Regions from separate parts of the Streptomyces sp. NPDC107559 genome, predicted to be linked through region 1. Evidence: riboswitches for the same ligand, from Rfam matches in the RefSeq annotation. Region 1 holds a riboswitch; each other region holds the start of a gene.
What was found. A riboswitch is a leader RNA that binds a small molecule or an ion and turns the genes downstream of it on or off. The one in region 1 is predicted to bind cobalamin.
Positions count from the first base shown of each region.

Region 1 (3,608 bases):
GGCTCGCCGCACCCGGCACCGCACCGGAGGTGGCCTGGTGACCAGGACCGTCGCGTTCGTCGGACTCGGACACATGGGCGGCCCCATGGCCGCCAACCTCGTGAAAGCCGGATACCGCGTCCTCGGCCACGACCTCGTGGCCTCCGCCGTCGAGGCCGCCGCGGCGGCCGGGGTGGAGACCGTCCCGTCCGCCGCCTCGGCCGTCGCGGACGCCGAGGTGGTCATCACCATGCTGCCCGCCGGCCGTCATGTCCTCGGCCTCTACGAGGACATCCTCGGCGCCGCCCGGCCGGACACCCTCTTCGTCGACTGCTCGACCATCGCCGTCGCCGACGCGTGCACCGCGCACGAACGCGCCGTCGCGGCCGGGATGCGCACCCTGGACGCCCCGGTCTCCGGAGGCGTGGTCGGAGCGGAGGCCGGCACCCTCACCTTTATGGCCGGCGGGGGCGAGGCGGAGTTCGCGGAAGCCCTGCCGCTGTTGGGGGCGATGGGCAGGAAGGCCGTGCGTTGCGGAGGCGCCGGGGCGGGTCAGGCCGCCAAGATCTGCAACAACATGATCCTCGGGATCTCGATGATCGCCGTCAGCGAGGCGTTCGTCCTCGGCGAGAGCCTCGGCCTGTCCCACCAAGCGCTGTACGACGTCGCGTCGACCGCGTCCGGACAGTGCTGGGCGCTCAGCGTGAACTGCCCGGTGCCCGGCCCCGTGCCGGCCAGCCCGGCCAACCGGGACTACCGCCCCGGCTTCGCCGCCGCCCTGATGGCCAAGGACCTGGGCCTCGCGGCCGGCGCCGCCGGTGCCAGCGGAGTACACGCCGAATTCGGACTACGGGCAGCCGAGTTGTATGCCGAGTACGCCGAACGCGTCGGATCGGAAGAGGACTTCTCCGGGATCGTCCGGATCATCCGAGACCGCGGCGTCGCGAACACCCGGAGCGGAGAGAGCACATGATCAAGAAATCTGCCGACGAGCACGAGACGATCCTCGTCGAACGCAAGGGCCGCACGGCCCTGATCACCCTCAACCGGCCGAAGGCGCTCAACGCCCTCAACCTCCAGGTCATGAATGAGATGGTGGCCGCCACCGAGGCCCTCGACCGAGATCCGGACTGCGGCTGCATCGTCGTCACCGGCTCGGCGAAGGCCTTCGCCGCAGGCGCCGACATCAAGGAAATGCGTCCCCGGAGCTACATGGACATGTACCTCGCGGACTGGTTCACCGCCTGGGACCGGCTCGGCCAGTTGCGCACCCCGACCGTCGCAGCCGTCGCCGGCTTCGCGCTCGGCGGCGGCTGCGAGCTGGCCATGCTCTGCGACATCCTCATCGCGGCCGACACCGCCGTCTTCGGCCAGCCGGAGATCAAACTCGGCGTGATCCCGGGCATCGGCGGCTCCCAGCGGCTGACCCGGACGGTCGGCAAGGCCAAGGCCATGGACCTGTGCCTGACCGGCCGCACCATGGACGCCACGGAAGCCGAACGGGCCGGACTCGTCTCACGAGTGGTGCCCGCGGACGAACTGCTCGGCGAGGCGCTCGCCGTGGCGGACACCGTCGCAGGCATGTCACTGCCGGTGACGATGATGGCGAAGGAGGCCGTCGGCCGGGCCTTCGAGACGACGCTCGCCGAAGGGGTCCGCTTCGAGCGGCGCCTCTTCCACGCGGTGTTCGCCACCGAGGACCAGAAGGAGGGCATGAGCGCCTTCGTCGACAAGCGGCCCGCAGCGTTCCGGCACCGCTGACCCGACGCCCCCATGGACCCCGCCACCTGACGCGAGAGGAAGATCACGCCAGGTGGCGCGGTCTTGGCCAGGTACGCGCCACGCGGTACCGTCGGTCCGATATCGATGACGTCGGGACGGAAGCCGGTGGGAATCCGGCGCGGTCGCGCCACTGTGAACGAGACGCTCCAGCACGCTGGAGGCCTCGCAAGTCAGACCCGCAGACGTCATCCAGTGCACCACCGAGATGGGACGCGAACTCCCGAGGAGGTCCTGCCATGGCGCAGACCGTTGCTCCGCCGACAGCCACCACCCCCGTCGTTCCCGCCACGCTGCCGCTGAAGGCGATAGCACCCTGGGCGGTCTTCTTCGGCATCCTGATGCTGGTCCTGCTGTACTTCGTCGGCGCCGAACAGGGCGCCACCTCCGTCGTCTCCGGCGAGGACGTTCACGAGTGGGTGCACGACGCCCGCCACCTGCTCGGCTTCCCCTGCCACTGACGCGAGAGACAGCACACAACCATGAACTCCGCAACGGTAAGAAACCTCCTCGTACGCGGCATGCTCGCCGGACTCGCTGCCGGTGTACTCGCCCTGGTCGTCGCCTACTTCCTCGGTGAGCCGAACGTCGACAGCGCCATCGGCTTCGAGGAGGCCCACTCCCACGCACACGGGCACGAGGTCGAACTCGTCTCCCGCAGCCTCCAGTCCACCGCCGGCCTCGCCACCGGCGTACTCGTCTACGGCATCGCCTTCGGCGGCATCGCGGCGCTCGCCTACTGCTTCGCACTCGGCCGCGTCGGCCGGTTCGGGGCACGGGCGACCGCCCTCCTGCTCTCGGGCTGCGCGCTGCTCGCCGTGTACGTCGTGCCGTTCCTGAAGTACCCGGCCAACCCGCCGTCGGTCGGCGACCCCGACACCATCGGCAAGCGGACGACCCTGTACTTCCTGATGATGGTCCTCAGCGTGCTTCTGGCCGTCGGTGCCACCATTCTCGGCAAGCGACTCGCCCCGAGTCTGGGCAACTGGAACGCGGCGGTCGTCGCGGTCGTAGCCTTCGCCGTCGTCATCGGCCTGGCCTACGCGTTCCTGCCCGTCATCAACGAGGTCCCCAAGGACTTCCCGGCCACCCTGCTCTGGCGCTTCCGCCTCTCCGCGCTCGCCATGCAGGCCGTCCTGTGGGGCGGATTCGGTCTCGTCTTCGGCGAGTTGGCCGAACGTCTGCTGGAGCCCAAGCCCGTGGCAGTCGCGTCCACCCGGACGGTTCCGGCCGCGAACTGATCACTTCAGGACACAAGCAGGACACAGGAGGGCCTCTCGGAACCATCCGGGGGCCCTCCCGCGTTTTCTGGGTACCGACACCATCGGACGACGGAGGCGCATCGGCGCATCTTCGTCCCCATTCCAGCCGACGTGACCACCGAGGCGAGGAGCGGAAGACCCCAGTGGCCAGACAACCCCAGCCCCGCCACATCACCCTCGGCGGCCGCGAGGCCGTCGCCCTGACCGTCAAGGAGTTCGAGCAACTGATGGCCAGCCGACGGCAGATCGGCGGCCAGAGCGCCCGCGTGCGGGTGCTCGCGGATCAGGCGAAGCGGACCGAGCAGTTGCTGCATGACCTGGAGTCGCTCGTCGAGGCGGCGCAGGACGTGTGCCCCGAGCGGGCGGACACGGTGGCCCGGGCGTGTGGTGAGCCCCGCCCCGGCACCGAGGCCTCCGAGTACGAGGGCGCGGAGACCCGCTGCCTGCGCTGTGCGGTCGCGGCTCTGGTGCGTCGGCACCGCGACTCTGCTTGCTGAGACGCCCGCACCGACCGGCGGCCGGGCTCGCACCGGATGACAGGATCGCCCGGGACTGGCACCGCGCCGTAGGCAGACCCGCCGAAACCAC
Region 1 covers NZ_JBVKBD010000006.1:228,838-232,445, reverse strand. The annotation lists gene ACZ7OY_RS20290 (enoyl-CoA hydratase/isomerase family protein) at 1-41, shown strand, start outside; gene mmsB (3-hydroxyisobutyrate dehydrogenase) at 38-952, shown strand; gene ACZ7OY_RS20280 (enoyl-CoA hydratase) at 949-1,740, shown strand; cobalamin riboswitch at 1,816-1,959, shown strand; gene ACZ7OY_RS20275 (CbtB domain-containing protein) at 1,998-2,219, shown strand; gene ACZ7OY_RS20270 (CbtA family protein) at 2,241-2,999, shown strand; gene ACZ7OY_RS20265 (hypothetical protein) at 3,164-3,517, shown strand.

Region 2 (3,608 bases), on a different contig from region 1:
CCCACCCGGCCCGCGCCGTCCCCCGGACACCCGGTCCGCCCCGCTCGCAGCGTCACGGCCCGGTCCGGCCCTGCCGCGATCGTGCCCTCGCGCGGCCACAGCCCACAACCGAGCCGGCACCCGGCACCCGAGGCCCGGCAGGTGACGGGTGACACGTGACCAGGATCTCCTCCGGGGCTCGGCGGGGTGTCCGAAAACGTCCCTTTGGGGCCGAAGGCCGTGCGGCGCCTACCCTCCACCCCGTTAAGCGGAATGACTGACGCCCATTTAGGACACCACGATGCCTGCCCTAGTTCATCTTCCGTTCACCCAAGTTACCTACGTTCGTCGCGCCAACGACTTCGAAAGATTGCCTGGGTAAATGGAAAACTTCTCGCTGATCCTCGCGATTGTGGTGGTAACCGCACTTGCGTTCGATTTCACGAACGGTTTTCACGACACCGCCAACGCGATGGCCACGACCATCTCGACCGGTGCGCTCAAGCCCAAGGTTGCGGTGGCCATGTCGGCCACCCTCAACCTCGTGGGCGCCTTCCTCTCCGTGGAGGTCGCCAACACGATCTCCAAGGGTCTCGTCGACGAGACCGGCATCCGCCCCGAGGTCATCTTCGCCGCACTGGTCGGCGCGATCCTCTGGAACCTGCTGACCTGGCTGGTGGGTCTGCCCTCCAGCTCCTCGCACGCCCTCATGGGCGGCCTGATCGGCGCCACCATCGCCTCGGCGGGCACCGGCGCCGTCCACGGAGACGCGCTCGTCACCAAGGTGCTGATCCCGGCCGTCGCGGCCCCGATCGTCGCCGGCGTCGCCGCGATGCTCGCCACCCGGCTCTCCTACCAGCTGGGCAAGAAGGCCGACGGCAAGGCCGCCGCGAAGGGCTTCCGCACCGGCCAGATCGCCTCGGCCGGCCTGGTCTCGCTGGCCCACGGCACCAACGACGCGCAGAAGACGATGGGCATCATCACCCTCGCCCTGGTCGCCGGCGGCGCCGTCGCGCCCGACTCCGACCCGCCGGTCTGGGTCATCCTCTCCGCCGGTCTGGCCATCGCGCTCGGCACCTACCTCGGCGGCTGGCGCATCATCCGCACCATGGGCAAGGGCCTGACCGAACTCCAGCCGCAGCAGGGCTTCGCCGCCCAGACCAGCGCCGCGACGGTCATCCTGGCCTCCTCCCACCTCGGCTTCTCCCTCTCCACCACCCACTCGGTCTCCGGCTCCGTGATGGGCGCGGGCCTGGGCCGCAAGGGCGGTGTGGTGCGCTGGTCCACCGCGACCCGCATGTTCGTCGCCTGGGGCCTGACCCTGCCGGCCGCCGCCCTGGTCGGCGCGCTCGCCGAGTCCGTGACGGACCTGGGTGACTGGGGCACGGCGGTCGTCGCCGTCTTCCTGGTCGCCTCCAGCGCCGCGATCTGGAAGATCTCCCGCCGCGAGGTCGTCGACAGCAACAACGTCAACGACACCCACGAGCCGGCCGGCGTCGTGACCACGGCGATCGCCGCGGTGACCCCGCCCCCCGCCGGCACGGTGACCGAGACCCTCACGGCCACGATCCCCGCCCCGGCCGCCACGGCCGACCCGGTCGCCCCGCCGGCCGCCGCCGTCTGAGCCCCGCGCACCCGGTAAGTAAGGAAGCCTCACCATGAACATCGACTGGGCAGCCCTGGGCTCCGTGTTCGGCGTCAGCCTCGTGGTCACCGTGGCCCTCGTGGCCCTGTTCACCCTCGGCATCATGGGCCTCTCCCGCCAGGAGCGGGCCTCCGCGCAGGGCGGCTCCGCCGCACTCGCGGTGACGGGCGCGTACGCGTGCTTCGCGGCCTGCACGGCCGCGGTGGGCTACGGGATCTACCTGATCGTCGCCTGACCCACCGCCATCCGGCACACCGTTCTCCAGGGGCGGGAGGAACCCACGGGTTCCTCCCGCCCTTCTCGTTGCCCGCCCTTCTCGTTGCCCGCCCTTTCCCGGGCCCGCCCTCCTCCTCGCCCGCCCTTCCCGCCGCCCGCCGTGTGTGGGGCTGCACACACTCCTCCGTCCCAGGTCAAGAGCAGGTTGACGGCCCTTCAGGGCCCGTGGTGGACTGCCGGAGCCATCTACGACGACACAAGAGGAAGCCGGTGCGAATCCGGCGCGGTCCCGCCACTGTGACCGGGGTAGCAATCCCCGGGAGCCAGGAACTCTCGCCGTCGGTCTCGTCGAACCAGGGCGTGGACACCCTGAGTGAGGACATGTCGCCATGCTCGGCTGCCGATTGAGTCTCAGCACCAGGTCACTGCCCGGTACCGCCACGATCGGCTGAGCCGGTGCGTGCCGATCGCGTCTTCGCGTACGGCGCCACCGCGGGCCTCCTGGGCGACCTGTTCCTCGGCGATCCACGCCGCGGGCACCCGGTCGCGCTGTTCGGGCGTGCGGCCGCAGCCGTGGAACGGGCGTTGTGGCGGGACCACCGGGGCCAGGGCGCGCTGCACACCCTGGTGTGCGCCGGCGGCGCCGTGGCGCTCGGAGCCGTGGCCACCCGCGCCGTACGTACCTCCGGCGCCGCCTCCGTGGCGCTCACCGCCACCGCCACCTGGGCCGTCGTCGGGGGCACCTCACTCGCCCGGGAGGCCCGCGCCATCGGGCGCGCCCTGGAGGCCGGGGACGTCGTGGGCGCCCGCGCCCGGCTGCCGCACCTGTGCGGCCGCGACCCCCAGGCCCTCGACGCGGACGGGATCGCGCGGGCGGTCGTCGAGTCGGTCGCCGAGAACACCTCCGACGCCGTCGTCGGCGCGCTGGTGTGGGGAGCCGTCGGCGGGGTGCCGGGGCTGCTCGGCTTCCGCGCCGTGAACACCCTCGACGCCATGGTCGGCCACAAGTCGCCCCGCCACCGCCGCTACGGATGGGCCTCCGCCCGGCTCGACGACGCCGCCGGCTGGCCGGGGGCCCGCCTCACGGCCGCCCTCGCGGCCCTGGCCGGAGACGATCCGCGCGGCGCCGTACGGGCCTGGCGGGCCGACGCCGCCAGACATCCCAGTCCCAACGCCGGTCCCGTGGAGGCCTCGTTCGCCGGATCCCTCGGCGTGCGGCTGGGCGGGACCCTCTCCTACGCCGGACGGGTCGAGCACCGGCCCGTGCTCAACGGTGCCCACGGACGTGACGTCCGTGCCTCGGACATCGACCGGGCGGTACGGCTGTCCCGGCGCGTCGGCTGGCTCGCGCTCGGCGTCTGTGCCGCCGCGCGCCTCCTCGTGAAGGAACGTGACTCATGAACGGTGGTCTCCTGGTCGCCGGCACCACCTCCGACGCGGGCAAGAGCGTCGTCACCGCGGGGATCTGCCGGTGGCTGGTGCGGCAGGGCGTCAAGGTCGCGCCCTTCAAGGCGCAGAACATGTCCCTCAACTCGTTCGTCACCCGCGAGGGCGCCGAGATCGGGCGGGCCCAGGCGATGCAGGCCCAGGCCTGCCGGATCGAGCCGACCGCGCTGATGAACCCCGTGCTGCTCAAGCCCGGCAGCGACCGCAGCAGCCAGGTCGTGCTGATGGGCAAGCCGGTGGGCGAGATGACCGCACGCGGGTTCTTCGGGGAGTCCGAGGGGGCGTCCCCCGGGGAAAGGCTGCACGGCGGTCGGCAGCAGGC
Region 2 covers NZ_JBVKBD010000001.1:1,493,881-1,497,488, reverse strand. The annotation lists gene ACZ7OY_RS06400 (inorganic phosphate transporter) at 362-1,603, shown strand; gene ACZ7OY_RS06395 (hypothetical protein) at 1,638-1,859, shown strand; cobalamin riboswitch at 2,053-2,192, shown strand; gene ACZ7OY_RS06390 (cobalamin biosynthesis protein) at 2,297-3,241, shown strand; gene ACZ7OY_RS06385 (cobyric acid synthase) at 3,238-3,608, shown strand, end outside.
Region 2: it holds a riboswitch for cobalamin, as region 1 does, so the genes downstream of both, ACZ7OY_RS06390 (cobalamin biosynthesis protein) here and ACZ7OY_RS20275 (CbtB domain-containing protein) in region 1, are expected to answer to the same signal.

Region 3 (3,608 bases), on a different contig from region 1:
CATCGCCCGCCGATCCGCTCCATGGCGGCCTCGTCGACCAGCGGGATCGCCGGTGCGACGAACCGCTCAAAGCGGTCGAGCATCGCCGGCGACTGAACCACGAAATAGCGGCGGAACTCCTCGGTGCCCAGATCGTCCGCCGCGACCACCGCGTGATGTGCCGGGATGTCTCGAACCCCGGTGAGCAGTGGACACACGAGGGCCAGCCCGGCGACCCGGTCGGGCCGTCGAGCTGCGATCCCCTGGGCATAGTAGGCGCCGGCCGAGTGGCCGACGACGAGAAGGTCGTCCGCGCCCGCGACCTCGTCGGCGAAGCCGAGCAGCACGTCGAGAACGTCGTCGGCGCTGCGCACAGACGCAGGTGCGGGGGTGCGCCCCATTCCGGGGAGGTCAGGATAGATCCGCCGGTAGCCGTCACGGGCCCCCAGGGCCGGTTCGAAGCAGGCAACGGCCTCGCGGTGGTCGACCCCCGCTCCGTGCAGCACCAGCACCGGCCTGCCTTCGCCGTACTCCACGCAGTGCACCGGCACGTCCCCTACCGCACGCTCCATCGAGCCAACCTATCAACACCACCACGGTGATCCGATGCGCCGGCCCGCCGCAGAGCCGTACCGGAACACCAACGTCGCCCGGCACCCGGGCATTACCCGCTGACCTGGGAGAAGCCCGCCCGCCGAGCTCGGTGTCCTGGGTCGGGCGGTCGCATAGGGTCGGGCCATGACGTCGACCGGGACAGAGCCCCAAGAGCCCTACACCGCACCGCACTTCGCGACCTCCGCGCTCATCACGATCGATGTGCAGCGCGACTTCCTCTCCGAAGCCCCGTACGGGGTACCGGGGACGACGGAGATCCTGCCCGCGCTGCGGCGGACCGTGTCCGCCTTCCGCGCTGCCGGGCGACCTGTGGTGCACGTGGTGCGCTTGTACGAGGAAGGCGGGGGCAACGCCGATCTGGTACGGCGCGGGCTGCTGGAGTCCGGGGTGCGGATCGCCGCGCCCGGCACACCGGGCAGTGAGCCGGCCGACGGGCTCCTGCCGGAGGACGCGCCCGCCCTGGACCCGGCGCTGCTGCTGTCCGGCCGGCCTCAGCGGTTGGGGCCGTACGACCATGCGGTCTTCAAGCCGCGCTGGGGTGCCTTCTACCGCACCTGCCTGGCGGATCTGCTGCGTGAACTCGGCGTCGACACGCTGGTGTTCGCTGGGTGCAACCTGCCCAACTGCCCGCGGGCCAGCATCATGCAGGCGTCGGAACGGGACTTCCGGGTCGCCCTGGTGCGGGACGCGGTCTCCCGGGTGACGGACTCGGCCCTGACGGAGCTCGCGGGCATCGGTGTCCAGATCCTCGGCACCGCCGCAGTCGAAGGGCTGCTGCTCGGACACACCGCCGACGCGGGCTGACACCGATCGGGACGCCGGCCGTCAGGAGGTTGCCGCCTTGCGCGGCGGCGTGAAGACGTAGAGGTCGAGAATGGCGGGGCAGGGGGCGACGCCGGGGCCGCCGGCCTGGATCCAGGCGGCGATGTCCTCGGTGGCGTCGGGGTCGTTGACGAGCCCGAGCCAGACCGGGCGGGCTCCTGCGGCACGTGCGGCAGCGGAGGGCTGGACGACGACCACGTTGGCGTGTTCGCACACGCCGAGGCAGTCCGAGACGCGTACGGGTACCTCCTCGGCCAGGCGGGCGAGTTGGCGGTCGTGGTCGACGCCGGTGACTTTCGGGGTTCCGCAGCAGCAGTCCCGGCAGACGACGGCGCGGCACGGTGCCGGTCCGGCCAGGGCCTGCACCGGGCCGGCTGCTTCATGGCGCTGTCGAGGCATCGCTCCTCACACTCCGCTTCGGGCGGGATCCAGTGCGGACGACCGGCCGCAGGAAGCGGATCGCGGGGTGTCCCGGGTCGCGGGCGACCTCGGTGCGCAGAGGGGCGGGGTACGGAGCACGGGCATGCCTCTGGGGTCGGGGCTCGTACGCGGAGCCTGGCCTGCGGACGTCCCTCCACGCCGGGGCGCGAAGGTGCCAGCAGGTCTTCGGACTCGGGTTCGTCCGGTCGGGGCGCCTTCCCGGTCTCCCAGTGGCGTCGTGCCCCGCCCGTCCCCCTCACCGCTGCGCGTCAGTTCCGGATTCGCACCGGATTCCCTGGCCTCGGGTGTGGCTCGACTGGCCCGCCGAGGCTATCAAGTCCGCCGGCGACATCTCCCGCCCCGAGCCGATGACCGTGCGCTGGACGACGTACGCCCAGTCCCTGACCTCACGCCCGGTCAAGGGCATGCTCACCGGACCGGTCACCATGCTCGCCTGGTCCTTCGTCCGCGACGACCAGCCCCTCGCCGACACCGCCCGGCAGGTCGCTCTCGCGCTGCGCGACGAGGTGGGCGACCTCGAGAGGGCCGGGACCTCGGTGATCCAGGTGGACGAACCCGCCCTGCGCGAGACCCTGCCGCTGCGGGCCGCCGGCCACGCCGCGTATCTGGCCTGGGCCACGGAGGCGTTCCGGCTCACCACCAGCGGTGTACGCCCGGACACCCAGATCCACACCCATATGTGCTACGCCGAGTTCGGCGACGTCGTCCGGGCCATCGACGACCTCGACGCCGACGTCATCAGCCTGGAGGCCGCCCGCTCCCGCATGCAGGTCGCCCGCGAACTCGCCGCCCAGGGCTACCCGCGCGAGGCCGGGCCCGGCGTCTACGACATCCACTCCCCCCGCGTGCCGAGCGCGCAGGAGGCCGCCGAACTGCTGCGGGCCGGTCTCCGGGCGATTCCCGCCGAGCGCCTGTGGGTCAACCCCGACTGCGGCCTGAAGACCCGCGGCTGGCCCGAGACCCGTGCCGCGCTGGAGAACATGGTCGCCGCCGCCCGCACGCTCCGTACGGAACTCCCCGTGTCCTGACCGCAGACCCCGTCGGCCGGGGGAGGAAGCATCCGCCCTCCCCCGGCCCTCGGGATTCCTTCCGTCAATCAATGTGACGGAAGATAAATCCGTCGCCTATTTCCGGTGGTCGAACATTCGCGCCATATTCCCCGGGCGACTTCCATGGGTATATCGTACGAGTCCGCTCAAAGATCTATTCCCCTTGGGGGCGGCATGGGGGATTATTCCTCATTCCTTGATCCGGCGCATTTCGATCCCTCGCATTTCGATCCCTCGTCCATCGACAGCCCCGATGAACCCGCCGACATCACACCCCCTCTCACCGACGGCCCGTCGGCGCAGGGCGACGGCTTCGACCTCCCGCACACCGCCGCGGACGACCACCCACCGTACGACGCCCACCAGTTCCAGGAGCCCCACGACCACCAGCTCCGGTTCGGTGCCGGGGCCTGCGCCCACTGCGGGGGCACCGGACGGACGCGCTGGATCTCCTCCCAGACGGACGAGCCCTGCTGGTACTGCGACGGCTCCGGGGTGGCCCCTTGAGTGCCGAGATCGGCGGGTGATCCAGAAATGGATCCCATATCCGGCACCGTCCTGGGCGTTCTCGCCCTGAGTCAGGCCGCCGGCCATGTGTTGAACTGGTACAAGGGCAAGCGCGACGGATCGTTCCAGGAACAACAGGACTTCCTCGCCGAGGTGCGTGAGAAAGAAGCGCGGCGTTCTCACGAGAATCTCCTC
Region 3 covers NZ_JBVKBD010000012.1:149,518-153,125, reverse strand. The annotation lists gene ACZ7OY_RS30575 (alpha/beta fold hydrolase) at 1-551, opposite strand, end outside; gene ACZ7OY_RS30570 (cysteine hydrolase family protein) at 718-1,398, shown strand; gene ACZ7OY_RS30565 ((2Fe-2S) ferredoxin domain-containing protein) at 1,420-1,815, opposite strand; cobalamin riboswitch at 1,997-2,172, opposite strand; partial or broken gene ACZ7OY_RS30560 (5-methyltetrahydropteroyltriglutamate--homocysteine S-methyltransferase) at 2,178-2,885, shown strand; gene ACZ7OY_RS30555 (hypothetical protein) at 3,081-3,413, shown strand; gene ACZ7OY_RS30550 (hypothetical protein) at 3,441-3,608, shown strand, end outside.
Region 3: it holds a riboswitch for cobalamin, as region 1 does, so the genes downstream of both, ACZ7OY_RS30565 ((2Fe-2S) ferredoxin domain-containing protein) here and ACZ7OY_RS20275 (CbtB domain-containing protein) in region 1, are expected to answer to the same signal.

Region 4 (3,608 bases), on a different contig from region 1:
GGCCGCTTCGGCTCCAAGAGCCTGTCGCTGGCCGTGGCCGTCACCGGCATCCTGGCCACCATGCCGTACATCGCGCTCCAGCTGGTCGGCATCCAGGCCGTGCTGGACGTGATGGGCGTCGGCGGCGGCGAGAACAGCAACTGGTTCGTGAAGGACCTCCCGCTGCTCATCGCGTTCGCCGTGCTGGCCGCCTACACCTACTCCTCGGGGCTGCGCGCCCCCGCCCTGATCGCGTTCGTGAAGGACACCCTGATCTACATCGTGATCGCGGTGGCCATCATCTACATCCCGATCAAGCTGGGCGGCTTCGACGAGATCTTCAAGGCGGCCGGCGACAAGTACACGGCGGCCGGTGCGGGCGGGCTCGTACCCCCCGAGGCGGGCCAGTGGACGTACGCCACCCTGGCGCTCGGTTCGGCGCTCGCGCTGTTCATGTACCCGCACTCGATCACGGCGACGCTGTCCAGTCGCAGTCGCGACGTGATCCGCCGCAACACCACGATCCTCCCGCTGTACTCGCTGATGCTGGGCCTGCTCGCGCTGCTCGGCTTCATGGCGATCGCGGCCGGGGTGAAGGTGACCAACGGCCAGCTGGCGATCCCCCAGCTCTTCGAGAACATGTTCCCGGACTGGTTCGCGGGGGTGGCGTTCGCCGCCATCGGCATCGGCGCCCTGGTCCCCGCGGCCATCATGTCCATCGCGGCCGCGAACCTCTTCACCCGCAACATCTACAAGGACTTCATCAAGCCCGACGCGACCCCGAAGCAGGAGACCCAGGTCTCCAAGGTGGTGTCGCTGCTGGTGAAGGTGGGTGCCCTGGTCTTCGTCCTCACCATGGACAAGACGGTCGCGATCAACTTCCAGCTGCTCGGCGGCATCTGGATCCTGCAGACCTTCCCGGCCCTGGTCGGCGGCCTGTTCACCCGCTGGTGCCACCGCTGGGCGCTGCTGGCGGGCTGGGCCGTGGGCATGGTGTACGGCACGCTCGCCGCGTACGGGGTGGCCTCACCGACCCAGAAGCACTTCGGCGGCAGCTCGAAGGAGATCCCCGGCATCGGCGAGATCGGCTACATCGGTCTGACGGCGTTCGTGCTCAACGTGGCCGTCACGGTGGTCCTCACCTTCGTCCTGAAGGCCGTCAAGGCTCCCGAGGGCGTCGACGAGACCAGCCCGCAGGACTACACGGCGGACGCGGGCGACCCGGGCGTGGAGGTGGAGCTGCCGCCGGCCACGGCCGGATCGGCGCACTGACACCGGCGTACCGGATTCGGCGCGCCGACACCGGCGCAGGACGCCGAACCACCTCTGCGCCGGGTTCACCGGGCGGGGACGAGGGGCGGCGGGGCGACAGGGCCCCGCCGCCCCTTCGCGTCCCTCGCCGCCCGCCGCCAGGGGCCGGGCGGATGCCCCGCCACGAGCCCGTCCGGCGCCTGCGGGGAGCCCGGCCGCGGCGCCGTCCGGGCCCCCGCCCGCCGCCCGCGAGAAGAGCGACTGACACGCTCCGAAGCCGACATGACACAACATCTGGTGGTGGCACCGCAGCCCGGCACAAGATGTATGCTCGTGCTCGCTGTCGCCGCAGGGGAATCCGGTGCGAATCCGGAACTGTCCCGCAACGGTGTACCCGTGCTTGTCCGCCCTACGGCGGGCATCCACGCGTCCAGTCCGAGGACCTGCCGACCGCGCGCCCGGCCGTCCGGTCCGGGTGCCTTGACGTCCGGGTCTCGCGGAATGGACCGGTGGACGCGACGCCCCGTGCGCTCGTGTGCCGCCCCCTGCCCTCCGCAAGGCCCCTGCCGAGCGAGGGAGAGTCCCACGTGACCATCGCGCCAGCCGATCCGGCTTCAGCCACCCCGGCCAGGGAGACCGACGGTCCCGGTGCCGCGCTGCTGCGGACCCTGACCGAGCTGACCTCCGACCTCCCCGACGCCGACCCCGGCCGGGTCGCCGCCGCCGCGCTGCGCGGCCGGTCCGCGCGGGCGGACGAGACGGAGCTGCGCGAGCTGGCCACGGAGGCGGCCGCGGGGCTCATCTCCGACGATCCCGCCTACTCGCGGCTGGCCGCCCGGCTGCTGACCATCAGCATCGCCGCGGAGGCCGCCTCGCAGGGCGTGACGACGTTCACCGAGTCCGTCGCCGTCGGGCACCGGGAAGGGCTCATCGCCGACCGTACGGCGGAGTTCACCCGTATCCACGCCGCCCGCCTCGACGCGCTCGTCGACACCGAGGGCGATGACCGGTTCGGCTACTTCGGTCTGCGCACCCTGCACAGCCGCTATCTGCTGCGGCACCCGATCACCCGTCAGGTGATCGAGACGCCCCAGCACTTCATGCTGCGGGTCGCCGCCGGCCTCGCCGAGGACGACTCGGTCCGCTCGGTGGACGAGGTCGCCGCGCTCTACCGGCTGATGAGCCGCCTGGACTACCTCCCCTCCTCCCCCACGCTCTTCAACTCCGGTACGCGGCACCCCCAGATGTCGTCCTGCTACCTCCTCGACTCCCCGCTGGACGAGCTGGACTCCCTCTACGACCGCTACCACCAGGTCGCCCGGCTCTCCAAGCACGCGGGCGGCATCGGTCTGTCGTACTCCCGGATCCGTTCGCGCGGTTCGCTGATCCGCGGCACCAACGGGCACTCCAACGGCATCGTCCCGTTCCTGAAGACCCTCGACGCCTCGGTCGCCGCGGTGAACCAGGGCGGCCGGCGCAAGGGCGCCGCCGCGGTCTACCTGGAGACCTGGCACTCCGACATCGAGGAGTTCCTGGAGCTGCGCGACAACACCGGCGAGGACGCCCGCCGTACCCACAACCTCAACCTCGCGCACTGGATCCCGGACGAGTTCATGCGCCGCGTGAACGCCGACGCGCAGTGGTCCCTGTTCTCCCCCTCCGACGTGCCCGAGCTGGTCGACCTGTGGGGCGAGGAGTTCGACGCGGCCTACCGCGCGGCGGAGGCGGCGGGCCTGGCGCGGAAGACGATGCCCGCCCGCGATCTGTACGGCCGCATGATGCGCACCCTCGCGCAGACCGGCAACGGCTGGATGACCTTCAAGGACGCCGCCAACCGCACCGCCAACCAGACGGCCGAGCCGGGGCACGTCGTCCACTCCTCCAACCTCTGCACGGAGATCCTGGAGGTCACGAACGACGGCGAGACGGCGGTCTGCAACCTGGGCTCGGTCAACCTCGGCGCCTTCGTGGTCGACGGTGACATCGACTGGGAGCGGCTGGACGAGACCGTCCGCACCGCGGTCACCTTCCTCGACCGCGTGGTCGACATCAACTTCTACCCGACCGAGCAGGCGGGCCGTTCCAACGCGAAGTGGCGTCCCGTCGGCCTCGGCGCGATGGGCCTCCAGGACGTCTTCTTCAAGCTGCGCCTGCCCTTCGACTCCCCGGAGGCCAGGCAGCTGTCCACCCGTCTCGCCGAGCGCATCATGCTCGCCGCGTACGAGGCCTCCGCCGACCTCGCCGAGCGCAACGGCCCGCTGCCGGCCTGGGAGAAGACCCGTACCGCCCGGGGCGTCCTGCACCCCGACCACTACGACGTCGAGCTCACCTGGCCGGAGCGCTGGGCCGCCCTGCGCGCACGCATCGCCGCCACGGGG
Region 4 covers NZ_JBVKBD010000009.1:277,143-280,750, reverse strand. The annotation lists gene mctP (monocarboxylate uptake permease MctP) at 1-1,251, shown strand, start outside; cobalamin riboswitch at 1,552-1,695, shown strand; gene ACZ7OY_RS26495 (ribonucleoside-diphosphate reductase subunit alpha) at 1,818-3,608, shown strand, end outside.
Region 4: it holds a riboswitch for cobalamin, as region 1 does, so the genes downstream of both, ACZ7OY_RS26495 (ribonucleoside-diphosphate reductase subunit alpha) here and ACZ7OY_RS20275 (CbtB domain-containing protein) in region 1, are expected to answer to the same signal.